4 regions of the Klebsiella sp. PL-2018 genome follow, and region 4 is predicted to be linked to each of the others. Evidence: predicted binding sites of a transcription regulator. Region 4 holds the regulator's gene; each other region holds the start of a gene.
The links. Region 4 encodes Fur, which represses iron uptake genes when iron is present. Its sites were predicted from a motif close to ATAATAATGAGAACNACTATCAA; they were not measured.
Positions count from the first base shown of each region.

Region 1: a site for Fur is predicted at 3,245-3,267, ahead of feoA (ferrous iron transporter A). Genes of this name have one in related genera too.
Region 2: a site for Fur is predicted at 4,610-4,632, ahead of MKleb_RS16355 (TonB-dependent siderophore receptor). Genes of this name have one in related genera too.
Region 3: a site for Fur is predicted at 2,551-2,573, ahead of efeU (iron uptake transporter permease EfeU). Genes of this name have one in related genera too.

Region 1 is NZ_CP077673.1:5,530,068-5,536,040, reverse strand. It holds gene greB (transcription elongation factor GreB) at 53-532, shown strand; gene MKleb_RS26175 (Tex family protein) at 634-2,964, shown strand; gene feoA (ferrous iron transporter A) at 3,376-3,603, shown strand; gene feoB (Fe(2+) transporter permease subunit FeoB) at 3,631-5,949, shown strand; gene feoC ([Fe-S]-dependent transcriptional repressor FeoC) at 5,959-5,973, shown strand, end outside.
Region 2 is NZ_CP077673.1:3,506,432-3,512,404, forward strand. It holds gene mfd (transcription-repair coupling factor) at 1-2,022, shown strand, start outside; gene ldtC (L,D-transpeptidase LdtC) at 2,189-3,148, shown strand; gene bhsA (multiple stress resistance protein BhsA) at 3,370-3,627, opposite strand; gene MKleb_RS16350 (TetR/AcrR family transcriptional regulator) at 3,878-4,513, shown strand; gene MKleb_RS16355 (TonB-dependent siderophore receptor) at 4,884-5,973, shown strand, end outside.
Region 3 is NZ_CP077673.1:3,580,219-3,586,191, forward strand. It holds gene efeB (iron uptake transporter deferrochelatase/peroxidase subunit) at 1-479, opposite strand, end outside; gene efeO (iron uptake system protein EfeO) at 484-1,611, opposite strand; gene efeU (iron uptake transporter permease EfeU) at 1,664-2,494, opposite strand; gene MKleb_RS16715 (NupC/NupG family nucleoside CNT transporter) at 2,768-3,952, shown strand; gene MKleb_RS16720 (DUF3574 domain-containing protein) at 4,054-4,488, opposite strand; gene putP (sodium/proline symporter PutP) at 4,601-5,973, opposite strand, start outside.
Region 4 is NZ_CP077673.1:1,697,329-1,703,301, reverse strand. It holds gene seqA (replication initiation negative regulator SeqA) at 1-98, opposite strand, end outside; gene ybfF (esterase) at 283-1,056, shown strand; gene ybfE (LexA regulated protein) at 1,190-1,483, shown strand; gene fldA (flavodoxin FldA) at 1,633-2,163, shown strand; gene fur (ferric iron uptake transcriptional regulator) at 2,455-2,907, shown strand; gene tcuR (tricarballylate utilization LysR family transcriptional regulator TcuR) at 3,037-3,963, shown strand; gene tcuA (FAD-dependent tricarballylate dehydrogenase TcuA) at 4,061-5,464, shown strand; gene tcuB (tricarballylate utilization 4Fe-4S protein TcuB) at 5,451-5,973, shown strand, end outside.

The DNA.
Region 1 (5,973 bases), 2.0 Mb from region 4:
GAATTGTGCGCAGCATTGCACAAAGATCTGTAATCAGGAGCCGGAACCTTCGATGAAAACGCCGCTGATCACCCGTGAAGGGTATGAAAAACTGAAGAAAGAGATGGATACCCTGTGGCGCGAAGAACGTCCGGAAGTCACCAAAAAGGTGACCTGGGCGGCGAGCCTCGGCGACCGCAGTGAAAACGCCGATTACCAATACAATAAAAAGCGCCTGCGTGAAATCGACCGCCGGGTGCGCTACCTGACCAAGTGCCTTGAGCAGCTGAAAATCGTCGATTATTCGCCGCAGCAGGAGGGTAAGGTCTTTTTCGGCGCGTGGGTGGAGATTGAAAACGATGCGGGCGAGACGAAGCGCTTCCGGATTGTCGGCTACGATGAAATCTTTGGCCGCAACGACTACATCTCCATTGATTCGCCAATGGCGCGCGCGCTGCTGAAAAAAGAGGTCGGTGATTTAGCTATCGTGAACACCCCCGCGGGCGAGGCGGCCTGGTACGTGAACGAAATTGAATACGTCAAAGCCAAATAGGTCCGGAACATTCCGAGAGGCTTGGGTCGCGGCTGGCATTTTAGCGTGCCAGTCCGTATAACTATCCCCCTGATTTTTGATCCTAAAGATGAATTAAACCGATGATGAATGATTCGCTCTGCCGCATTATTGCGGGTGAACTTCAGGCCAGGGCTGAACAGGTAGAAGCTGCCGTTCGCCTGCTTGATGAAGGGAATACTGTGCCGTTTATCGCACGCTATCGTAAAGAAGTCACCGGCGGTCTGGATGACACGCAGCTGCGTAATCTGGAAACCCGCCTGGGCTATCTGCGTGAACTTGAAGACCGTCGTCAGGCGATCCTGAAGTCCATCGGCGAGCAGGGCAAGCTGACCGAGACGCTGGAAAAAGCCATTAACGGGACGTTGAGTAAAACCGAGCTCGAAGATCTCTATCTGCCGTACAAGCCGAAGCGCCGCACGCGCGGGCAGATCGCCATTGAGGCCGGGCTGGAACCGCTGGCCGATCTGCTGTGGAACGAACCCTCTCACGACCCGGAAACCGAAGCCGCTAAATATATCGACGCCGACAACGGCGTAGCGGACACAAAAGCCGCTCTCGACGGCGCGCGCTATATCCTGATGGAGCGCTTTGCTGAAGACGCGGGCCTGCTGGCGAAAGTGCGCGACTATCTGTGGAAAAACGCCCACCTGGTGGCGACCGTCGTCAGCGGTAAAGAAGAGGAAGGGGCGAAATTCCGTGACTACTTCGATCACCATGAACCGATCTCCACCGTTCCGTCGCACCGCGCGCTGGCGATGTTCCGCGGCCGCAACGAAGGCGTGCTGCAGCTCTCTTTAAACGCCGACCCGCAGTTCGACGAGCCGCCGAAAGAGAGCCACGGTGAGCAAATCATTATCGACCATCTCGGTCTGCGCCTGAATAACGCGCCGGCGGACGGCTGGCGTAAGGGCGTGGTGAGCTGGACGTGGCGTATCAAGGTGCTGATGCACCTTGAAACCGAGCTGATGGGGACCGTGCGCGAACGCGCGGAAGATGAAGCCATTAACGTCTTTGCCCGCAACCTGCACGACCTGCTGATGGCCGCGCCGGCCGGGCTGCGCGCCACCATGGGCCTCGATCCGGGCCTGCGCACCGGCGTCAAAGTCGCCGTCGTTGACGGTACCGGCAAGCTGGTGGCTACCGATACCATTTACCCGCATACCGGCCAGGCCGCAAAAGCGGCGGTGGCGGTTGCCGCGCTGTGTGAAAAGTACAACGTTGAGCTGGTGGCGATCGGCAACGGTACCGCCTCGCGTGAAACCGAGCGCTTCTTCCTCGACGTGCAGAAGCAGTTCCCGAAAGTGACCGCGCAGAAGGTCATCGTCAGCGAAGCGGGCGCGTCCGTGTACTCCGCCTCCGAGCTGGCGGCGCTGGAGTTCCCGGATCTCGACGTTTCCCTGCGCGGCGCGGTCTCTATCGCCCGTCGTCTCCAGGACCCGCTGGCCGAACTGGTGAAAATCGATCCGAAATCCATTGGCGTCGGCCAGTATCAGCACGATGTCAGCCAGACCCAGCTGGCGCGTAAGCTGGACGCGGTGGTGGAAGACTGCGTAAACGCCGTCGGCGTCGATCTGAATACCGCTTCCGTCCCGCTGCTTACCCGCGTCGCCGGTCTGACCCGCATGATGGCGCAGAATATCGTCTCCTGGCGCGATGAGAACGGCCAGTTCCAGAATCGCCAGCAGCTGCTAAAGGTCAGCCGTCTGGGGCCGAAGGCCTTTGAACAGTGCGCGGGCTTCCTGCGTATCAACCACGGCGACAACCCGCTGGACGCTTCAACCGTGCACCCGGAAGCGTATCCGGTGGTGGAGCGCATTCTGGCGGCGACTCAGCAGGCGCTGAAAGATTTAATGGGCAACAGCAGTGAACTGCGTCATCTGAAAGCCGCTGATTTCACCGATGAGAAATTCGGCGTGCCGACGGTGACCGACATCATCAAAGAGCTGGAGAAGCCGGGCCGCGACCCGCGCCCTGAGTTTAAAACCGCCCAGTTCGCCGATGGCGTAGAGACCATGAACGACCTGCTGCCGGGGATGATCCTCGAAGGCGCGGTGACCAACGTCACCAACTTCGGCGCGTTTGTTGATATCGGCGTTCACCAGGACGGTCTGGTGCATATCTCTTCCCTGTCGAATAAGTTCGTTGAAGATCCGCACACGGTGGTCAAAGCGGGCGATATCGTGAAGGTGAAAGTGATGGAAGTCGACCTGCCGCGTAAGCGCATCGCGCTGACGATGCGTCTGGACGAACAGCCAGGCGACAGCAATGCGCGCCGCGGCGGCGGTAACGATCGTCCTCAGGGCAACCGCCCGGCGGCGAAGGCCGCTAAACCTCGCGGTCGCGAGGCGCAGCCTGCGGGCAACAGCGCGATGATGGATGCGCTGGCGGCGGCAATGGGTAAAAAACGTTAATTCTTTCCGGCCCCTTTTGCTAAGGGGCCGCATTTCTTCCGGCATTCGCCATATTGTGCAAACAAGCATCAGTATTTTCTTATAACGTCGTAATAAGCGCGAATTACGGGCGGCGATATTATTATTTTCATTTCGTTAACTATCGAAACTTTAATTAAACATTTAGTCATTAAGAATAATCATCACCTCCGCGACGGCGAGAAAAAAGAGTTTGCTCAATATCAACAAAAGCTCAATTTTCTCTTTAAAAAGCGAAACGGCCGCATTATATGTATTGATGATAAAAACTATTCTCATTATCATTATTTGCATTGAGTATTTTTTCTTCTTCGTTAGCTACGGTCCCTGGCGCCGCGTCTCCGGCGCATACGGAAAACTCTCTTTTCAGTTGGCGATAAACAAGTAGGTCCTATGCAATTTACACCTGATAGTGCGTGGAAAATCACCGGTTTCTCCCGCGATATTAGTCCGGCGTATCGGCAGAAGCTGCTGTCCCTCGGGATGCTGCCGGGTTCTTCTTTCAATGTGGTTCGCGTGGCGCCGCTCGGCGACCCTATTCATATTGAAACCCGACGCGTTAGCCTGGTATTACGTAAAAAGGATCTTGCGTTAATTGAGCTGGAAGCGGTTGCACAATAATGCCTGACCGGCACTAAGAGTATGAATATGAAAAAATTAACCCTTGGCTTAATTGGTAATCCTAATTCCGGTAAAACCACGCTGTTCAATCAGCTCACCGGCGCGCGCCAGCGCGTCGGTAACTGGGCGGGAGTGACCGTTGAACGCAAAGAGGGTGGTTTCAACACCACCGATCATCAGGTCACGCTGGTAGACCTTCCGGGCACGTATTCCCTGACCACCATCTCCTCGCAAACCTCGCTGGATGAGCAGATTGCCTGCCACTATATTCTCAGCGGCGACGCCGACATGCTGATTAACGTGGTCGATGCGTCCAATCTGGAACGTAACCTCTATCTGACGCTGCAGCTGCTGGAGCTTGGCATCCCCTGCGTGGTCGCGCTGAATATGCTCGATATCGCGGAAAAACAGAAGATCCGCATTGATGTCGACGCGCTGGCCGCGCGTCTCGGGTGCCCGGTGATCCCGCTGGTTTCCACCCGCGGGCGCGGTATCGAGGCCTTAAAAATGGCGATCGATCGCCACCAGCAGAACCAGGCTATTGAACTGGTGCACTATCCGCAGCCGCTGCTGCGGGAGGCGGACAAGCTGGCGCAGGCCATGGCCGCTGATATTCCGCAGCGCCAGCGTCTCTGGCTGGGTTTACAGATGCTTGAAGGCGATATTTACAGCCGCGCCTACGCCGGTGACGCTGCCCACAAGCTGGACGTGTCCCTGGCGCACCTGAGCGAAGAGATGGATGACCCCGCGCTGCATATCGCCGATGCCCGTTACCAAAGCATTGCCGCCATTTGCGATGCGGTCAGTAACACCCTTACCGCCGAGCCCAGCCGCTTTACCGCGGCGATGGATAAAGTGATCCTCAATCGCTTCCTCGGCCTGCCGGTCTTCCTGTTCGTTATGTACCTGATGTTCTTGCTGGCGATTAATATCGGCGGCGCGCTGCAGCCCATTTTTGATGCCGGTTCCGTGGCTATCTTTATCCACGGTATTCAGTGGGTTGGCTATACCCTGCATTTCCCGGACTGGCTGACGGTGTTCCTCGCCCAGGGGATTGGCGGCGGTATTAATACCGTACTGCCGCTGGTACCGCAGATCGGCATGATGTACCTGTTCCTCTCTTTCCTTGAAGACTCTGGCTATATGGCGCGGGCGGCGTTTGTGATGGACCGCCTGATGCAGGCGCTGGGGCTACCGGGGAAATCCTTCGTGCCGTTAATCGTCGGTTTTGGTTGCAACGTTCCGTCGGTGATGGGCGCGCGTACGCTTGATGCGCCGCGCGAACGTTTGATGACCATTATGATGGCGCCGTTTATGTCCTGCGGCGCGCGGCTGGCGATTTTCGCCGTCTTCGCCGCCGCCTTTTTCGGCCAGAACGGCGCGCTGGCGGTCTTCTCGCTGTACGTACTGGGGATCGTGATGGCGATTGCGACCGGACTGATGCTGAAGCATACCATTATGCGCGGCGAAGCGTCGCCGTTCGTGATGGAGCTGCCGGTGTATCACGTTCCGCACGTGAAGAGTCTGATTATCCAGACCTGGCAGCGCCTGAAAGGCTTCGTCCTGCGCGCGGGTAAAGTGATCGTTATCGTCAGTATCTTCCTCAGCGCGCTGAACAGCTTCTCGCTGAGCGGTAAGATCGTCGATAACATCAACGACTCGGCGCTGGCGTCGGTCAGCCGGGTGATTACCCCGGTATTTAAACCGATTGGCGTACATGAGGATAACTGGCAGGCGACCGTCGGGCTGTTCACCGGCGCGATGGCCAAGGAAGTGGTGGTGGGGACGCTGAACACCCTCTACACCGCCGAAGATATCCAGAACGAAGCGTTTAATCCGCAGACGTTTAGCCTCGGCGACGAGCTGCTGGCCGCGGTAGATGAGACCTGGCAGAGCCTGAAAGATACGTTCAGCCTGAGCGTGCTGGCCAACCCTATCGAAGCCAGTAAAGGCGACGGCGAAATGGCAACCGGCGCGATGGGCGTCATGGGCAGCAAATTCGGTAGCGCCGCTGCGGCGTACAGCTACCTGATTTTTGTCCTGCTCTATATTCCCTGCATCTCGGTAATGGGGGCGATTGCCCGCGAGTCGAGTCGCGGCTGGATGATGTTCTCCGTCCTGTGGGGGCTGAATATCGCTTACTCGCTCTCTACGCTGTACTACCAGACCGTCAGCTTTAGCCAGCATCCGCGCTATAGCCTGGTGTGCATTCTGGCGGTGGTGTTGTTCAATATCGTGGTCTTTGGCCTGCTGCGCAGAGCGCGCAGCCGGGTGGACGTCTCGCTGCTGGCGACGCGCAAAACGCCGTCCACCTGTTGCCAGAGTCCGGCGGGCGATTGCCACTAAGGAGCGATGATGGCGTCATTAATT
Region 2 (5,973 bases), 1.8 Mb from region 4:
GAGCTGCATATCGGCCAACCGGTGGTGCATCTTGAGCATGGAGTTGGGCGCTACGCCGGAATGACCACCCTTGAAGCGGGCGGCATCAATGGCGAATACCTGATGCTGACCTACGCCAACGATGCCAAACTGTACGTGCCGGTGTCGTCGCTGCATCTGATTAGCCGCTATGCGGGCGGCGCGGAAGAGAATGCGCCGCTGCATAAACTGGGCGGCGACGTCTGGGCGCGGGCGCGGCAGAAAGCCGCCGAGAAAGTGCGCGACGTGGCCGCCGAACTGCTGGATATCTACGCCCAGCGCGCGGCGAAAGCGGGCTACGCGTTTAAACATGATAAAGAGCAATATCAGCTGTTCTGCGACGGCTTCCCGTTCGAGACCACGCCCGATCAGGCGCAGGCTATTAACGCCGTACTGAGCGATATGTGTCAGCCGCTGGCGATGGACCGTCTGGTGTGCGGCGATGTCGGCTTCGGCAAAACGGAAGTGGCGATGCGCGCCGCGTTTCTGGCGGTTGAAAACCATAAGCAGGTGGCAGTGCTGGTGCCGACCACCCTGCTCGCCCAGCAGCACTTCGATAACTTTCGCGATCGCTTCGCCAACTGGCCGGTGCGCATCGAGATGCTCTCGCGCTTTCGTAGCGCCAAAGAGCAGGCGCAGATCCTCGAGCAGGTCGCGGAAGGGAAAGTCGATATTCTTATCGGCACCCATAAACTGCTGCAGCCGGACGTTAAGCTGCGCGATCTCGGCCTGCTGATTGTTGATGAAGAGCACCGCTTTGGCGTGCGCCATAAAGAGCGCATCAAGGCGATGCGCGCCGACGTCGATATCCTGACCCTGACCGCCACGCCTATTCCGCGTACGCTGAATATGGCGATGAGCGGTATGCGCGATCTGTCGATCATCGCCACCCCGCCCGCCCGCCGTCTGGCGGTCAAAACCTTCGTCCGCGAATATGACGCGCTGGTGGTCCGCGAGGCGATCCTGCGTGAGGTACTGCGCGGCGGCCAGGTTTACTACCTCTATAATGACGTGGAAAACATCCAGAAAGCCGCCGAGAGGCTGGCGGAGCTGGTGCCGGAAGCGCGCATTACCATCGGTCACGGCCAGATGCGCGAGCGCGAACTCGAACGGGTGATGAACGATTTCCATCACCAGCGCTTTAACGTGCTGGTGTGCACCACCATTATCGAAACCGGGATCGACATTCCAACGGCGAACACCATTATTATTGAGCGCGCCGATCACTTCGGTCTCGCACAGCTGCACCAGCTGCGCGGTCGCGTCGGTCGTTCGCACCATCAGGCTTATGCCTGGCTGCTGACGCCGCATCCGAAGGCGATGACCACCGATGCGCAAAAACGCCTTGAGGCTATTGCATCGCTGGAAGATCTCGGAGCTGGCTTCGCTCTGGCAACGCATGACCTCGAAATTCGCGGCGCGGGTGAACTGTTGGGCGAGGATCAGAGCGGTTCCATGGAAACCATCGGCTTCTCCCTCTATATGGAGCTGCTGGAAAATGCCGTTGACGCGCTGAAAGCAGGCCGCGAACCCTCGCTGGAGGATCTTACCAGTCAGCAGACCGAAGTTGAGCTACGGATGCCGTCGCTGCTGCCGGATGACTTTATCCCGGATGTGAATACGCGCCTGTCGTTCTACAAACGCATTGCCAGCGCGAAGAACGAGAATGAGCTGGAGGAGATCAAAGTCGAGCTTATCGATCGCTTTGGCCTGCTGCCCGACCCGGCAAGAAACCTGCTCGATATCGCCCGACTGCGCCAGCAGGCGCAGAAGCTGGGGATCCGCAAGCTGGAGAGCAACGAAAAGGGCGGCACCATTGAGTTTAACGAGAAGAATAACGTGAATCCGATGTGGCTGATTGGCCTGTTGCAAAAGCAGCCTCAGCACTATCGCCTGGATGGCCCAACGCGCCTCAAGTTTACGCAGGACCTTGCCGAGCGTAAAACGCGGATGGAGTGGGTGCGCCAGTTTATGCGCCAGCTCGAAGAGAACGCCGCCGCCTGATAGCAAGCGGGATACGGCCTGTGCGTCGTATCCCGCCCCTCCCCACTTGTTCGGCAAAATTTACAAACATTTTGCAATCCCTCTGAACTTCCAGACACTCTCTTCGCCATAATTTCAGGGACTTTTCGTATAAAAATAACCACTTACTTATTATGGAATTAGGGTAATGAAAAGCTTTACGCGAATTTCTCTCTGGCTGGGGATGATGGCTTTCGCCGCCGCGCTGGCGCTGCCCGCTCGCGCCAATACCTGGCCCCTGCCGCCTCCGGGCAGCCGTCTGGTCGGGCAAAACCAGTTTCATGTCGTTGAGAATAACGGCGGCTCGCTCGAAGCGATCGCCAAAAAGTACAACGTCGGTTTTCTGGCCCTGCTCCAGGCTAACCCCGGGGTGGATCCGTATGTTCCACGAGCCGGTAGCGTGCTGACGATTCCGCTGCAAACCCTGCTACCCGACGCGCCGCGCGAAGGATTAGTCCTTAACCTGGCCGAACTTCGCCTCTATTACTATCCGCCAGGAAGAAGTGAAGTGACCGTTTATCCTATCGGCATTGGTCAGCTCGGCGGCGATACCATCACGCCGACAATGGTCACCACCGTCTCCGACAAACGCGCCAACCCGACCTGGACGCCGACGGCCAATATTCGCGCCCGCTATAAAGCAATGGGCATTGACCTGCCTGCCGTCATGCCCGCGGGCCCGGATAATCCCATGGGGCACCACGCTATTCGCCTGGCGGCGTACGGCGGCGTGTATCTGCTGCACGGCACCAACGCCGACTTCGGCATCGGCATGCGCGTCAGCTCCGGCTGTATTCGCCTGCGCGATGACGACATCAAAGCGTTGTACAACGAAATCACCCCTGGCACCAGGGTGACGATTATCAATACGCCAATCAAGGTGTCCGTGGAGCCGAACGGCACCCGTCTGGTGGAGGTCCATCAGCCGCTGTCAAAACATATTGATGACGACCCGCAGACGCTGCCCATTACCCTTACCGACAGCATGCAGGCGTTTAAGCAGGCACAGTTGACCGACACCGAGGTAATGGAACGCGCGATGATGCTGCGTTCGGGCATGCCGATTGACGTCACCCGCCACCATCGCGTAACGGAGCAGTCGCTCTAGTTCGCTAAACTGCCGACGAAAAAAAACCGCCTTCAGTTCACTGAGGCGGTTTTTTTATGGCAATAATCAAACAGGGTCCTGCTTTTCTGCGGGTTGCGGCGCCATATAAGGGGTGGGCACCGCCTCTCGTCAGAGAACAACGTACTTCTTACTTCACGCGGACTGCTGAAGGGGGTCAGAACCGCGCGTAGTCAGTGGCATAACAGGGGTAGCGCAACAAATTATTTGTAGATAACCGCAGTCCCGTGAAGGGTGTTAGGACCGGTTACGGACGTAATACGGTAAGAGGTTGCGCCCATCTCTTCCGCTTTTTGCGCCAGCTGATCTTCCAGCGAACCCAGGTTGGTCCCGGCTGAGGCGGAAACGGTACCGATTTTATGCTGACCCGCCGGCGTTGACTGAACTTCTACAGCGGCGAAGCTGGCGAAAGAGAGTGAGCTAAGAACAGCGGCGATAGCGAGTGTTTTAACATTTTTCATGATTGTTATACCTGTGCAGATGAATGTTTTTGTAGGGGGCGAACGCATTTAATTAACGATCGATAGGGAAATGATAATGTGATCCACATCACACGTCAAACTATTTTTATAACGACCGTTTAACTATTTATAAACAGCTTAAAATTCATACATATATGAATTATTTATTTTTAGAGCAACATCGCTGGTAGCACGTAAGGTTTATTTTTATAATGCCCTTTCAACAAACCAACACAGGTACAGCGGCACCATGACAACTGACGTTCAAAGTTGCACGAAAAAAAGCCGTGGCCGACCTAAAGTGTTCGACAGGGAAGCGGCGCTGGATAAGGCCATGACACTCTTCTGGCAGCACGGCTATGAAGCGACCTCTCTCGCCGATTTAGTGGAGGCGACGGGCGCAAAAGCGCCTACGCTTTACGCGGAATTTGTGAATAAAGAGGGGTTGTTTCGCGCGGTGCTGGATCGCTACATCGCGCGTTTTGCCGCCAGGCACGAAGCGCTCCTCTTTGACGAAGAGAAAAGCGTCGATCGGGCGTTACGCGACTACTTCACCGCCGTCGCGACTTGCTTTACCAGCAAAGAAACGCCGGCAGGCTGCTTTATGATTAATACCTCCGCAGCGCTGGCGGCGGCGTCCACCGATATCGCCAATACCGTTAAGTCCCGGCACGCAATGCAGGAACAGACGCTAACGCAGTTTCTCCAGCAGCGGCAGCTGCGCGGCGAGCTGCCGCCAGACGGTGACGTACGTCAGCTGGCGCAGTTCCTCAACTGCATATTACAAGGCATGTCGATCAGCGCCCGCGAAGGCGCCGACTTCACTAAAATCATGCAAATCGCCGAGACCACGCTGCGTCTGTGGCCCCAGGTTCTTCAGCGCTAAGACCTCGCTTACCGGTGGGCTCCCCACCGGTTCCCCTCCCCTTTATCCCTACATAACGCAATGTTTTCAGTCATTTATTTTGTTCATTTCGCGAGAATGATATTGATAACAATAATCAATACGGGCAAAATTCAGTCTTAAACGTTTCTGTATATTTCACCATGTAACAACCGGTACGCCCGTACCGAATAACGAAAACAACGATATCGTAAGCCCTAAATAATTCGAGTTGCAGGACATGGCGCTTGTGCCTTGATCTGCGCTAGCGCTGGCCCCGTAGGGGCGAGGCCCATGGATGGGCCGAGTAATCCGCAGTCAACACACCTGCAACTTGAAGAATGACGGGCATAAACTCATAAAAGGAATGAGCATGAACAAGCGTCTCTGGGTGCTTAACCCACTGCTGCTGGCAACCGCCCTGCCCGCCTGGGCCGCTGATGACAGCATGATCGTCAGCGCAAACCGAACGCACCGCACCGTCGCTGAAATGGCCCAGACCACCTGGGTTATCGAAGGCCAGGAAATTGAACAGCAAGTTCAGGGCGGAAAAGAATTTAAAGACGTGCTGGCGCAGCTGATCCCCGGCATCGACGTCAGCAGCCAGGGACGCACCAACTACGGCATGAATATGCGCGGCCGCGCGATCGTCGTGCTGATTGACGGCGTTCGCCTTAACTCCTCCCGTACCGACAGCCGCCAGCTGGATTCTATCGATCCGTTTAACATTGAGCATATCGAGGTGATCTCCGGCGCCACATCGCTGTACGGCGGCGGTAGTACCGGCGGCCTTATTAATATCGTCACCAAAAAGGGCCAGCAGGAGCGCCAGGTCGACCTGGAGCTGGGGAGCAAAACCGGTTTTGCCAACAGCAACGATCATGATGAACGCGTGGCGGCAGCGGTCAGCGGCGGTACCGACCACGCTTCCGGCCGTTTATCGGTCGCCTATCAGCGTTTTGGCGGCTGGTATGATGGCAATAATGATGCGCTGATCCTTGATAATACCCAGACCGGGCTTCAACATTCCGACCGTCTGGATGTGATGGGAACGGGAACCATTGAGATTGACGAGAACCGTCAGCTGCAGCTGGTAACCCAGTACTATAAAAGCCAGGGCGACGATTACGGTCTGTACCTCGGGAAAAATATGTCGGCGGTGACCGGCGACGGCAAAGCCTTTACCACCGATGGCCTGAACTCCGACCGCGTCCCCGGCACCGAACGTCACCTGATAAGCCTGCAGTATTCCGATGCCGATTTCCTCGGCCAGAATCTGGTCAGCCAGGTCTATTATCGTGATGAATCCCTGACTTTTTACCCTTTCCCTACGCTCAGCAAAGGCCAGGTCAGCAGCTTCTCCTCTTCAAAGCAGGATACCGATCAGTACGGCGCGAAGATCACCCTGAATAGCCAGCCGCTGGATGGCTGGGATCTGACCTGGGGAGTGGACGCCGACCACG
Region 3 (5,973 bases), 1.9 Mb from region 4:
AGCCTCTTCGGCGCCTGATGAGCCAGGCCGAAACGCTCGTCAAACAGCGAATGCCCCACCGAGACGGTGATCGTCAAATTATCCGGGGCGATCCACGGCCCGAGAATGCCTGAGTCCATCGGCGGCAGCCGCGGGTTCGGCGTCTCCGGCGCGGGACCGCCTTTGGTCAGAAAGGCGATACGCCGGGTCAGCAGGCGAAACAGCCGCTCAAGATCCGCTTTATCGCTGGCCAGCACATCAAAGGCGACAATCATCATCGACGCCTGCTGCGGAGTCAGCACTCCTGCCTGATGTGGACCATAAAACGGCTGCGCTTCCTGACGCGCATCCGGCGACACCGTGCCCGGAGAGCTATTGTCTTTTGCCGCGTGCGCCACCGGGCAGCCGCCGGATATCGCCAGCGCGCCGCCAAGCGCGCCGATCCCTTTTAACAACCGCCGCCGGGACGGTTGATTAACATCATATTTTTGCTCAGCCATCGCCTTAGTCCAGACCCAGGATCCCGCGCAGCTGGGCCAAATCTTCCGCCAGCGTGGTGATCGGGCCTTTCAGCGCGTTACGATCGGCATCCGTCAGCTTGTCATAGGTCTCAAAGCCATCTTTGGTGCGGTATTTGCTGAGAATGGCGTCCACCTTTTTGAAGTTGGCATCCACCTTCGCCAGCAGCGCGCTGTTCTCTTTTTGCAGCTGCGGACGCAGCAGGTCGACGATTTTCTGCGCGCCGTCAATGTTGGCCTGGAAATCCCACAGGTCGGTATGGCTGTAGCGATCTTCTTCGCCGCTGATTTTGCTGGCGGCCACTTCTTCAATCAGACCGGCCGCGCCGCCGACCACTTTTGACGGCGGAAACGCCAGTTCGCTAATGCGTTTTTGCAGCTCGAGAACGTCAGCGTTCAATTGATCGGCATAGTTATCCATTCCCTTGACGCTGTTATCGCCAAACAGCGCTTTTTCCAGCCGGTGGAAGCCGGTGAATTTCGGATCTTCGGCTTTTTTCTCGTAGTCATCCTCGCGGGCGTCAATGCTGCCATCGAGATCGGAGAACAGTTCGGCGATCGGTTCGATACGCTCATAGTGCTGGCGCGTCGGCGCGTACAGCGCTTTCGCCTTCTCGATATCGCCCGCTTTCACCGCATCGGTAAAGGCTTTCGTGCCGCTAACCAGCTCCGCGGTCTCGGCGCTAACCCAGGCTTTATAGGCGGTAATGGCTTCACCCAGGCTGAGCAGCGCATCGGCTTTGGCAGCATCTTTGGTCGCCTCGCCGGTCACCGTCAGTTTGCCTTTCGGGTTAGTCAGCAGGCCGCAGGTCATATCATATTCACCCGGCTGCAGGTTGGCCGTCAGCTTTTGCGTAAAGCCGGGGGCGATATTCTCCCGCTCTTCCACCACCATCACCCCTTTCAGAATCTCCCACTCCAGCGCTTTCTGGCTGTGGTTCTGAATGATGAACTGGGTTTTACCCGCCTTCACGGTGACGTTCATCGGCTCGCACTGTTTGTCGGTGACGGTCACTTTGACCTGCGGAATATCGGCCGCCTGGGCGTAAAAAGCCGAACTGAACAGCGCAGCAAGCGTAAGCTGCAGCGCATTACGACGAAAATGATTCATCATGACCATCCCTTTCGATAAGTATGTTGTCACTATTGCAATCCGCGATGCCCGACTACGCTGCCCGGGATGCGGTGGTTTTTTTACCCGGCGGCGAGACGTACAGCACCAGCGCCGGGATCAAATAGATAAAGTAGACCGCCACTTCGCTGACGGTCGGCGTTTCCTGATAGCCGAAGATCCCTTCCAGCAGCGTGCCGAATAGGGTGTGCGTCGAAATGACGTTGCTCAGGTCGAAGGCGACCGCCTGGAAATGGTTCCACAGTCCGGCCTCATGAAAGGCGCGGATAGCCCCCGCGGCGAGGCCTGCGGCCACCAGTAAAATAAACAGGCTGGTCCATTTGAAAAAGACGGCGAGATTCATGCGGATGCCGCCCCAGTAGATCAGGAACCCTAAAACGATGGCCGTCGCCAGGCCGAGCATCGCGCCGATGGGCGGCCAGATTCCGACATCCTGCTGGAAAGCGGCGAGCAGGAAAAAGACCGATTCCAGGCCTTCACGCGCAACGGCGAAAAAGACCATCATCACCAGCGCCCAGCCGTGGTTATTTCCGCGCTGGAGGGCATTATCAACCGCCTGCTCAAGCTGCTGTTTGACGTTGCGCGACACCTTACGCATCCAGAACACCATCCAGGTCAGAATGCACACCGCCACCACCGCCACGATGCCTTCGAACAGCTCCTGCTCGCGCTGCGGAAACTCGCCGGTGGTTTCGTTGATAAAAATTCCGAGGCCCAGGCACAGCGCCGCCGCAAGCAGCACCCCAATCCACATGACGCCAATCCAGCTACCGCGCTGGGTGCGTTTCAGATAGCTGGCAATCAGGCTGACAATCAGCGCAGCTTCCAGGCCTTCACGTAACATGATGAGAAATGGGACAAACATGCCAACACCCTTAAATGTGAACCGCAGTCAACTGATGCAAAGATAGGTAAATATTTATGATAGTGATTATCATTACAATAATCAGAAACACAAGTGAAATGTGGAGTGAATGATGACGATTTGTAAATCAGTCGCGAACAAATAATGACTTGCGCGATTATCTCGCAGCCCAGGCCGCTCGGGGCAGGAGGACGGGATTTTTTGCGCCAGATATTTACCCGGCTGCCCAGCTGTGGCTAAATGGCGGCCTTATTGACCTGCGAAATAAACGACATGACTCAATTCTTGCACTTCCTGCTGGCGCTGGTGGTTATCCTCGCCCTTGCCTGGCTTGCCAGCTACGACCGTAAAAAAATCCGCATTCGCTATATTATCCAGTTAATTATTATTGAAGTTGCCCTGGCTTTCTTTTTTCTCCACGCCGAAAGCGGCCTGTGGCTAGTGAAAAATATCGCATCCTTCTTTGAATCACTGCTCGGCTTTGCCGCCGAAGGCACCAACTTTGTATTTGGCGGCATGAGTGAAAAAGGGCTGGCGTTTATTTTCCTTGGCGTGCTGTGCCCCATTGTCTTTATCTCCGCGCTCATCGGTATTCTTCAGCACTGGCGTATTCTGCCAATTTTTATTCGCCTGATTGGCACCCTGCTGTCAAAGGTTAACGGTATGGGTAAGCTGGAGTCCTTCAACGCGGTCAGTTCGCTGATTCTCGGTCAATCAGAGAACTTTATTGCCTATAAAGGCGTGCTCGGCGATCTCTCTTCCCGCCGCCTGTTCACCATGTCGGCCACCGCGATGTCGACGGTGTCGCTCTCCATCGTCGGCGCTTATATGAGTATGCTCGACGCGAAATACGTCGTTGCCGCGCTGATCCTGAATATGTTCAGCACCTTTATTGTGCTGTCGATCATTAACCCGACGCGTCCGGGCAGCGAGGAGGAGATCAAGCTTGAAAAACTGCATGAATCCCAGAGCTTCTTTGAAATGCTCGGTGAATATATTCTGGCCGGTTTTAAAGTCGCGATGATTATTCTGGCGATGCTGATTGGTTTTATCGCCTTAATTAGCGCCATAAATGCCCTGTTCGCCACGATATTTGGCCTGAGCTTCCAGCAGATCCTCGGCTACGTCTTTTATCCCCTGGCGTGGCTGATTGGCATTCCGCTTAGCGATGCGCTGAACGCCGGGAGTATTATGGCGACGAAACTGGTGGCCAATGAATTTGTCGCCATGATTGAGCTGCAAAAAATAGCCGCCAGCATGACGCCGCGCGGGCTGGGAATTTTATCCGTGTTCCTGGTTTCCTTCGCCAACTTTGCCTCTATCGGCATTATCGCCGGGGCGATTAAAGGCCTGAACGAGCAGCAGGGGAATATCGTTTCCCGCTTTGGCCTGCGCCTGGTGTATGGCGCAACGCTGGTCAGCCTGCTCTCCGCCAGCTTTGCGGGGCTGGTACTGTAACCGAAGCGCGTTTGGCCTGTTACCCCGGGGTAACAGGCCCGCGTAGCTATGTAGCCCGGGTAAGGCGTTAGCCGCAACCCGGGAATATCACCTGATTCAAATTAAAAATGTACGCAGACCGGCTGGTCAACGCGCATCACCGACTCCTGAGCAAAGCGTGATTTATAGGTCGTGCGCAGCGCCTCAATCCCCTCTTCGCTCTTCTCATCTTTGCCGTGAATCAGCATCAGCGCTTTGCTCTGCTCGCGCGCCACGGTACCGTCATTGCCCAGCCACTGCCCGCGCGCGTCAAAGACCGTCAGGCCATCGCGAAAGCGCGGCGTCACGTCGCGGTCAACGAACTGCTGCCACTCCTGCGCGGTAATATCCTTCCCGGCCGGACGGCTTAAGCCGAAATAAAGCGTGGTTTGCACCATGGCGTTATCCGCCGGGCAGGCGTTAGCGTCCGCCGCCGGAGCCCTCTTCGCGGCGGGCGCTACGCAGCCGCTTAATATCCCTGCCAGTACCAGCGCCACTGCACCCTGTTTGAAACTCATTTTGCTACCCTCATTGTTATTTGTGCTGAGATATCAGCGTATTTTCAAGCCATTAGCAAGAGACATAAATAACAAAGCCCGCATTACGCGGGCTTGATGGGGTTGCAGAGGCTTACTCGGCGGTCGCGCGCACCGGCGGTGCGGAGTGATAATGGGCGTCCGCTTCGGCGAAGCGTCGCTGCATCTCGGCGGAGGGCGCTTTACCCAGCAGGCTGAAGACCACAATCCCCAGGCTACCAAAGATAAAGCCTGGGATGATTTCATACAGGCCCAGCCAGCCGAACTGCTTCCAGATAATGACCGTTAAGGCGCCGATGATCATCCCGGCCAGCGCACCGTTACGGGTCATTCGTGACCACATCACCGAGAACAGCACCACCGGGCCAAACGCCGCGCCAAAGCCAGCCCATGCGTAGCTCACCAGACCCAGCACGCGGTTTTCCGGGTTGGCCGCCAGGGCGATCGCAATTAACGCGACGAGCAGCACCATAAAGCGTCCTATCCATACCAGCTCTTTCTGTCCGGCATTTTTACGCAAAAACGCTTTATACAGATCTTCAGTAATCGCGCTTGAGCACACCAGCAGCTGGCAGCTCAGGGTGGACATCACCGCCGCCAGAATCGCCGACAGCAGGATCCCGGCAATCCACGGGTTGAACAGAATCTGCGCCAGTTCGATAAAGACGCGTTCGGCGTTCTGATTAACCGCACCGGCAACGGCCGGGTTGTTATTGAAGTAGGCAATACCGAAGAAGCCGACGGAACAGGCACCCGCCAGGCAGAGGATCATCCAGGTCATGCTGATGCGACGGGCGTGAACGATGCTGTGATGCGAATCCGCCGCCATAAAGCGCGCCAGAATATGCGGCTGACCAAAATAGCCCAGGCCCCAGCCCATCAGCGAAATAATCGCCACGAAGTTCAGGCCCTTGAGCATATCAACGTTCTCAATGCTCTTTTGCTTAATCACTTCCAGGGAATCGCCAAACCCGCCGACGGAAATCACCACCATCACCGGCGTCAGGATCAGGGCGAATATCATCAGGCTGGCCTGAACGGTATCGGTCCAGCTTACCGCGAGGAAGCCGCCGACAAAGGTATAAATAATGGTTGCCGCCGCCCCGGCCCACAGCGCGGTTTCGTAGCTCATGCCAAAGGTGCTTTCAAACAGACGCGCGCCGGCCACAATACCGGAAGCGCAATAGATGGTGAAAAATAACAAAATGACCAGCGCCGAGATAATTCGCAGCACGCGGCTTTTATCTTCAAAACGGCCGGTGAAATAATCCGGCAGCGTCAGGGCGTTATTATTCGCCTCGGTATGGACCCGCAAACGCCCCGCCACCAGCTTCCAGTTAATCCATGCGCCTAACGTCAGGCCAATGGCAATCCAGCTTTCGGAAATACCGGAAATAAATATCGCCCCCGGTAGCCCCATCAGCAGCCAGCCGCTCATATCGGAGGCTCCGGCGGAGAGCGCGGTGA
Region 4 (5,973 bases):
AACATGCGCCGTAAAATGTCGGATGCGCTCTCGCCAATATGCTTGGTGTGGCTGGCAATATAGCTATAGAGTTCATCATCAACTTCAATTGTTTTCATCTTAATCCAGTGCGATATCTTTTTCTGAATACAAGTTGTCGGGATTATAGGGACAAATCCCAACCGCGGATAGCGTCAAACCAGGATGGCGGTAAAACTCGGATATCTTCCGGGTCTTGCAGCCGGATGGCAGAATGTCCAACATAATACCCTAACCCGACGGAGCGAAAAAAAGAACTTTGCCATGAAATTAAATAGCCGAGCGCAATCTGCACAGAATCCGCACAATAATCCCCCTATCGTCCTGGTCCACGGCCTTTTTGGCAGCCTGGATAATCTTGGGATCCTCGCCCGCGATCTGGTTCTCGATCGCGATATTATCCAGGTCGACATGCGAAACCACGGCCTTTCGCCGCGCTCGCCTGACATGACCTATCCCGCGATGGCCCAGGATCTGCTTGATATTCTCAATGAATCACAGATTGAGAAAGCCACCTTTATTGGTCACTCAATGGGCGGTAAAGCGGTGATGGCGCTGAGCGCGCTGGCCCCGGAGCGCATCGCGGGCCTGGTCGCCATTGATATCGCCCCGGTGGATTATCACGTCCGCCGCCATGATGAAATCTTCGCCGCCATCAATGCCGTCACCGACGCGGGGGCCGCTACGCGTCAGCAGGCGGCGACGGTCATGCGCCAGCACCTTAACGAAGAGGGCGTGATTCAGTTTCTGTTAAAATCTTTCGTGGACGGCCAGTGGCGGTTTAACGTACCGGTGCTGTGGGAGCAGTACGATAATATCGTCGGCTGGCAAACCGTTCCGCCCTGGCCGCATCCGGCGCTGTTTATTCCGGGCGGCAACTCCCCCTACGTCACCGATGCCTACCGCGAGACTTTATTAGCTCAGTTTCCCCAGGCGCGCGCGCACGTTATCGCCGGCGCCGGGCACTGGGTGCATGCAGAAAAACCGGAGGCCGTTATCCGCGCGATCCGTCGTTATTTGACCTCTATCGCCGCGTAACTGCCTAAAATATACTCGACCGCGCGGCTTAATGCCCGCGGCCGTTGGCGCAGCCCGTCGCCTGATGTATTATGGCGCGCTGTCTGCATCGGCTATGCCCGATAGCTTGTTTCCCCCGAAGTCACTCTGAATCATGGCAAAAGAACAAACGGACCGTACGACATTAGATTTGTTCGCAACTGAGCGTCGGCCGGGTAGACCGAAAACGAATCCGCTTTCGCGCGATGAACAGCTGCGCATCAACAAACGCAATCAGCTTAAACGCGATAAGAGTCGCGGTCTGAAGCGCGTGGAGCTAAAGCTCAATGCCGATGCTGTCGATGCGCTTAATGAGCTGGCCGAAGCCCGTAACATGAACCGCAGCGATCTCATCGAAGAGATGCTGATGAACCAGCTGGCAGCCCTGCGCGACCAGGATAAAGCCTAAAACCCTCAAAAAATAAGCTTTCGTGTAGCAGAGTGTGCAGTTGGGCGTGATTGCTGTTTCCGCGCCCTTCTCAGTTCTGCTATCATTGCCCCTATCTGCGGGCATTACGCCACTACCACATCATTAAGTTTCAAGAGGTTATTTTACTCATGGCAATCATCGGCATCTTTTTTGGCAGCGACACCGGCAACACCGAAAATATTGCAAAAATGATCCAAAAGCAGCTTGGTAAAGACGTTGCTGATGTTCACGACATTGCCAAAAGCAGCAAAGAGGATCTGGAAGCTCACGATATCCTGCTGCTCGGCATTCCCACCTGGTACTACGGCGAAGCCCAGTGCGACTGGGACGATTTTTTCCCGACGCTGGAAGAGATCGATTTCAATGGCAAACTGGTGGCTCTGTTTGGCTGTGGCGATCAGGAGGACTATGCTGAATACTTCTGTGATGCACTGGGGACTATCCGCGATATCATCGAACCGCGCGGCGCAACTATCGTTGGCCATTGGCCGACCGCCGGCTACCATTTTGAAGCCTCTAAAGGCCTGGCCGATGACGATCACTTTGTTGGCCTGGCCATTGACGAAGACCGTCAGCCTGAGCTGACTAACGAACGCGTGGAAAAATGGGTAAAACAGATTTCTGAAGAACTGCACCTCGAAGAAATCAAGAATGCCTGAGTCTGAACGGCGTAATCATCAGGTTTCGCCGAATTGATAGATAAAAGCAATCAAAGTTATAGCTACAAGTTTTTAACTTTTAATCACATATCTGTACAATGTCCTCTGATTTAACGGGGTCGCGTGAAGCACTTTGTAGCGAGTGCCTCGTTTTTGACAGCATACAAGGCCCGATGCTTGCAGTTTTCATTTCACCATGGCAGTTCTATAATGAGACGCATTACATCGGGTGATTCTCTGTATTACTTCCGCTGAAGGAAGTAGATCGTTTAGCAACAGGACAGATTCCGCATGACTGACAACAATACCGCATTAAAGAAAGCTGGCCTGAAAGTGACGCTTCCGAGATTAAAAATCCTGGAAGTGCTGCAAGGACCGGATAACCATCATGTCAGTGCGGAAGACTTATACAAACGCCTGATTGATATGGGTGAAGAGATTGGCCTGGCCACCGTCTACCGCGTACTGAACCAGTTCGACGACGCCGGCATCGTCACCCGTCATAATTTCGAAGGCGGTAAATCCGTTTTTGAACTGACGCAGCAGCATCATCACGATCACCTGATTTGCCTCGACTGCGGCAAAGTGATCGAATTTAGCGATGATTCCATCGAAGCGCGCCAGCGTGAAATTGCCGCAAGGCACGGTATTCGCCTGACTAACCACAGCCTGTACCTGTACGGCCACTGCGCAGAAGGCGACTGCCGCGAAGATGAACATGCCCACGACGCGGCAGAGAAATAATCACCGCATCGTATACCGCCAAAAGCCAACCTGAAGGTTGGCTTTTTTTTGCCCGGAATCTGCCGCCTCTTTCTCTCGCGCTGCAATACGTTTACTGTCAGTGCATCCTGACGTGTACGGAGAGTCGACATGGAGCTTCGCCAGCTACGCTATTTTGTGCGCATTATTGAAACCGGCAGTATGGGCCGCGCCGCGCTTGACCTGGATATCGGCGTCTCCGCGCTTAGCCAACAGATGGCGCGCCTCGAGAACGAACTCGCCATTCGCCTGCTGCAGCGGACGTCTCGCGGCGTAATGCCGACCAGCGCCGGCCTCGCCTTCTACTCCCAGGCGCAGCTCGCGCTGCGTCACGCCGATGATGCGGTTCTCGCCGCGCGCGAGGCGCGCCTTTCCGGCCACGTCAGCGTCGGTATGGCCCCCAGCACCGCCTCCGTTCTCGGGGTGCCTTTTATTCACGCGATGCGCGAAAGCTATGCCGACGTCCGCCTGCATTTGGTCGAGAGCCTCTCCGGTAACCTTGAACGCATGATCAACACCCGCCAGCTTGACTTAGCTATCGTGTTCCAGAAGGAGAAGCTTGTGCGCTGGAGCGCCAGACCTATTCTCGAAGAGCGTCTGTTTCTGATTGGCACCCATGACGTGCTCTCTCCCCTTCCCGAAGCGAGCATCTCGCCTGGCCAGCTGGCCGCTATCCCGCTGATTATGCCAAGCCTGGGGCATGGACTGCGCGGCAGGCTGGAGGCGATCTGCCAGGAGCATGCCCTGAGCGTCGATGTGGTGGCTGAAATCGACGGCCTGGCCCTGCTGATGCGCGCCGTCCGCGACGGGCTCGGCGCCACTTTGCAGCCGGGGGCGGCAATTTCCCATCTCGACAGCGAGTCCCTGAGAGTGATCGGCGTCGACAATCCGATACTCAGTCGACCTAATTTTCTCGTCAGCCTTTCCGATGATGAGCTGACTCCGGCAGGCCTTGCGGCCCGCGTAATACTGGCGAAAGTCATGCGTCAGCTGGTTGAGTCGGGTCGCTGGCCCGGCGCCAGCCTTTACGCAAACTAAACCCCCCTTTAGCAATACGCCATAGCGTCCAGCCGGCCGTAACGCATACATTTCCATTACAAATTTAACAATCAAGCAAAGCGTAATGGAGCCATAAATGGTGGATGTACTGGTCATTGGCGGCGGCAATGCCGCGCTATGCGCCGCCTTAACCGCCCGGGAAGCTGGCGCGTCCGTACTGCTGCTGGAGGCCGCGCCGCGGGAATGGCGAGGCGGCAACTCTCAGCACACGCGGAATCTTCGCTGTATGCACGATGCTCCGCAGGATGTTTTGGTCGACAGCTATCCGGAAGAAGAGTACTGGCAGGACCTGCTGCGCGTCACCGAGGGCAACACCAACGAAGCGCTGGCGCGCCTGGTGATCCGCACCTCATCGCAGTGCCGGGACTGGATGCGCCAGCACGGGGTTAACTTTCAGCCGCCCCTCTCCGGCGCCCTGCACGTGGCCCGCACCAACGCCTTTTTTATGGGCGGCGGCAAAGCTCTTATAAATGCCTATTACCGCAGCGCGGAGCAGATGGGCGTAAAGATCCGCTACAACACGCCGGTACAGGCGCTCGAATTAGATAACGGCGAATTCATCGCCGCGCTGGCGGGCGAAGAGAGGATCGTCGCCAAAACCTGCGTCCTCGCCGCCGGCGGATTTGAATCTAACCGCGAGTGGCTGCGTGAAGCATGGGGACAGAACGAGCGCGGTGAATGGCCAGCCGATAACTTTCTCATCCGCGGCACCCGCTTCAATCAGGGCGTGCTGCTCAAGTTTATGATTGACGCCGGGGCTGACATTATTGGCGACCCCTCGCAATCCCACTGCGTCGCCATTGACGCCAGGGCGCCGCTCTACGATGGCGGCATCTGCACGCGCGTGGACTGCGTGTCGCTGGGGGTGGTCGTGAACCGCGACGCCGGGCGCTTTTATGATGAAGGGGAAGATTTCTGGCCCAAACGCTATGCCATCTGGGGCAGGCTGGTCGCCCACCAGCCGGGGCAAATCGGCTACTCGATCATCGACAGCAAAGCGATCGGCCACTTTATGCCGCCCGTTTTCCCCGGCGCCCGGGCCAATACCATTGAAGAGCTGGCTCGCCAGCTGGGGCTGGACGCGGAACGCCTGGCGCAAACCATCGCCCGCTACAATGCCGCCTGTACGCCGGGCCAGTTCGATCATACCCGGCTTGATAACTGCGCGACATCCGGCCTGACGCCGCCGAAAACCCACTGGGCGCGGCCCATCGATACCCCGCCCTACTACGGCTATGCCCTACGGCCGGGGATCACCTTTACCTACCTTGGGCTGTACGTTAATGAACGCGCCGCCGTCCATTTTGCGGGCAAGCCGAGCCGCAACCTGTTCGTCGCCGGCGAAATGATGGCCGGCAACGTGCTGGGCAAGGGGTATACCGCCGGCGTGGGCATGTCCATCGGTACGACGTTCGGACGCATTGCCGGCCAGCAGGCCGCCCGCTCGGCACAGCAGGAGACACACCATGAAATCGCTTGAAAAGCTGATCATTGACGCGCAAATCATCACCGAGTCGGAAGCGGAAGTTGAACGGGTGATGCAGGTCTGTAACGCCTGCCGCTATTGCGAAGGGTTTTGCGCCGTGTTTCCGGCCATGACCCAGCGCCTGGCTTTTGGCAAAGCGGATATAAACTACCTGGCCAACCTGTGCCATAACTGCGGCGCCTGCCTGCATGCCTGTCAGTACGCGCCGCCGCACGAGTTTGCCATTAATGTCCCGAAGGCGATGGCGGAAGTGCGCCTGGAGACCTATCAACACTATGCTCAGCCCGCGGCTTTCGGCAGCCTGTATCGTCGGGCCGGCGTAACCACGGTACTGGCGCTGGTCGGCGGGCTGATCCTCTTTCTGCTGCTGGCGATGGGGCTCAAAGGCTCCCTGCTTCATCCACCGCTGGCCGGCGATTTCTACCAGATTTTTCCCCATAACCTGCTGGCGTGGATGTTTGGCACGGTCTTCATACTGGCCATGGGGTTACTAATGGCCGGGG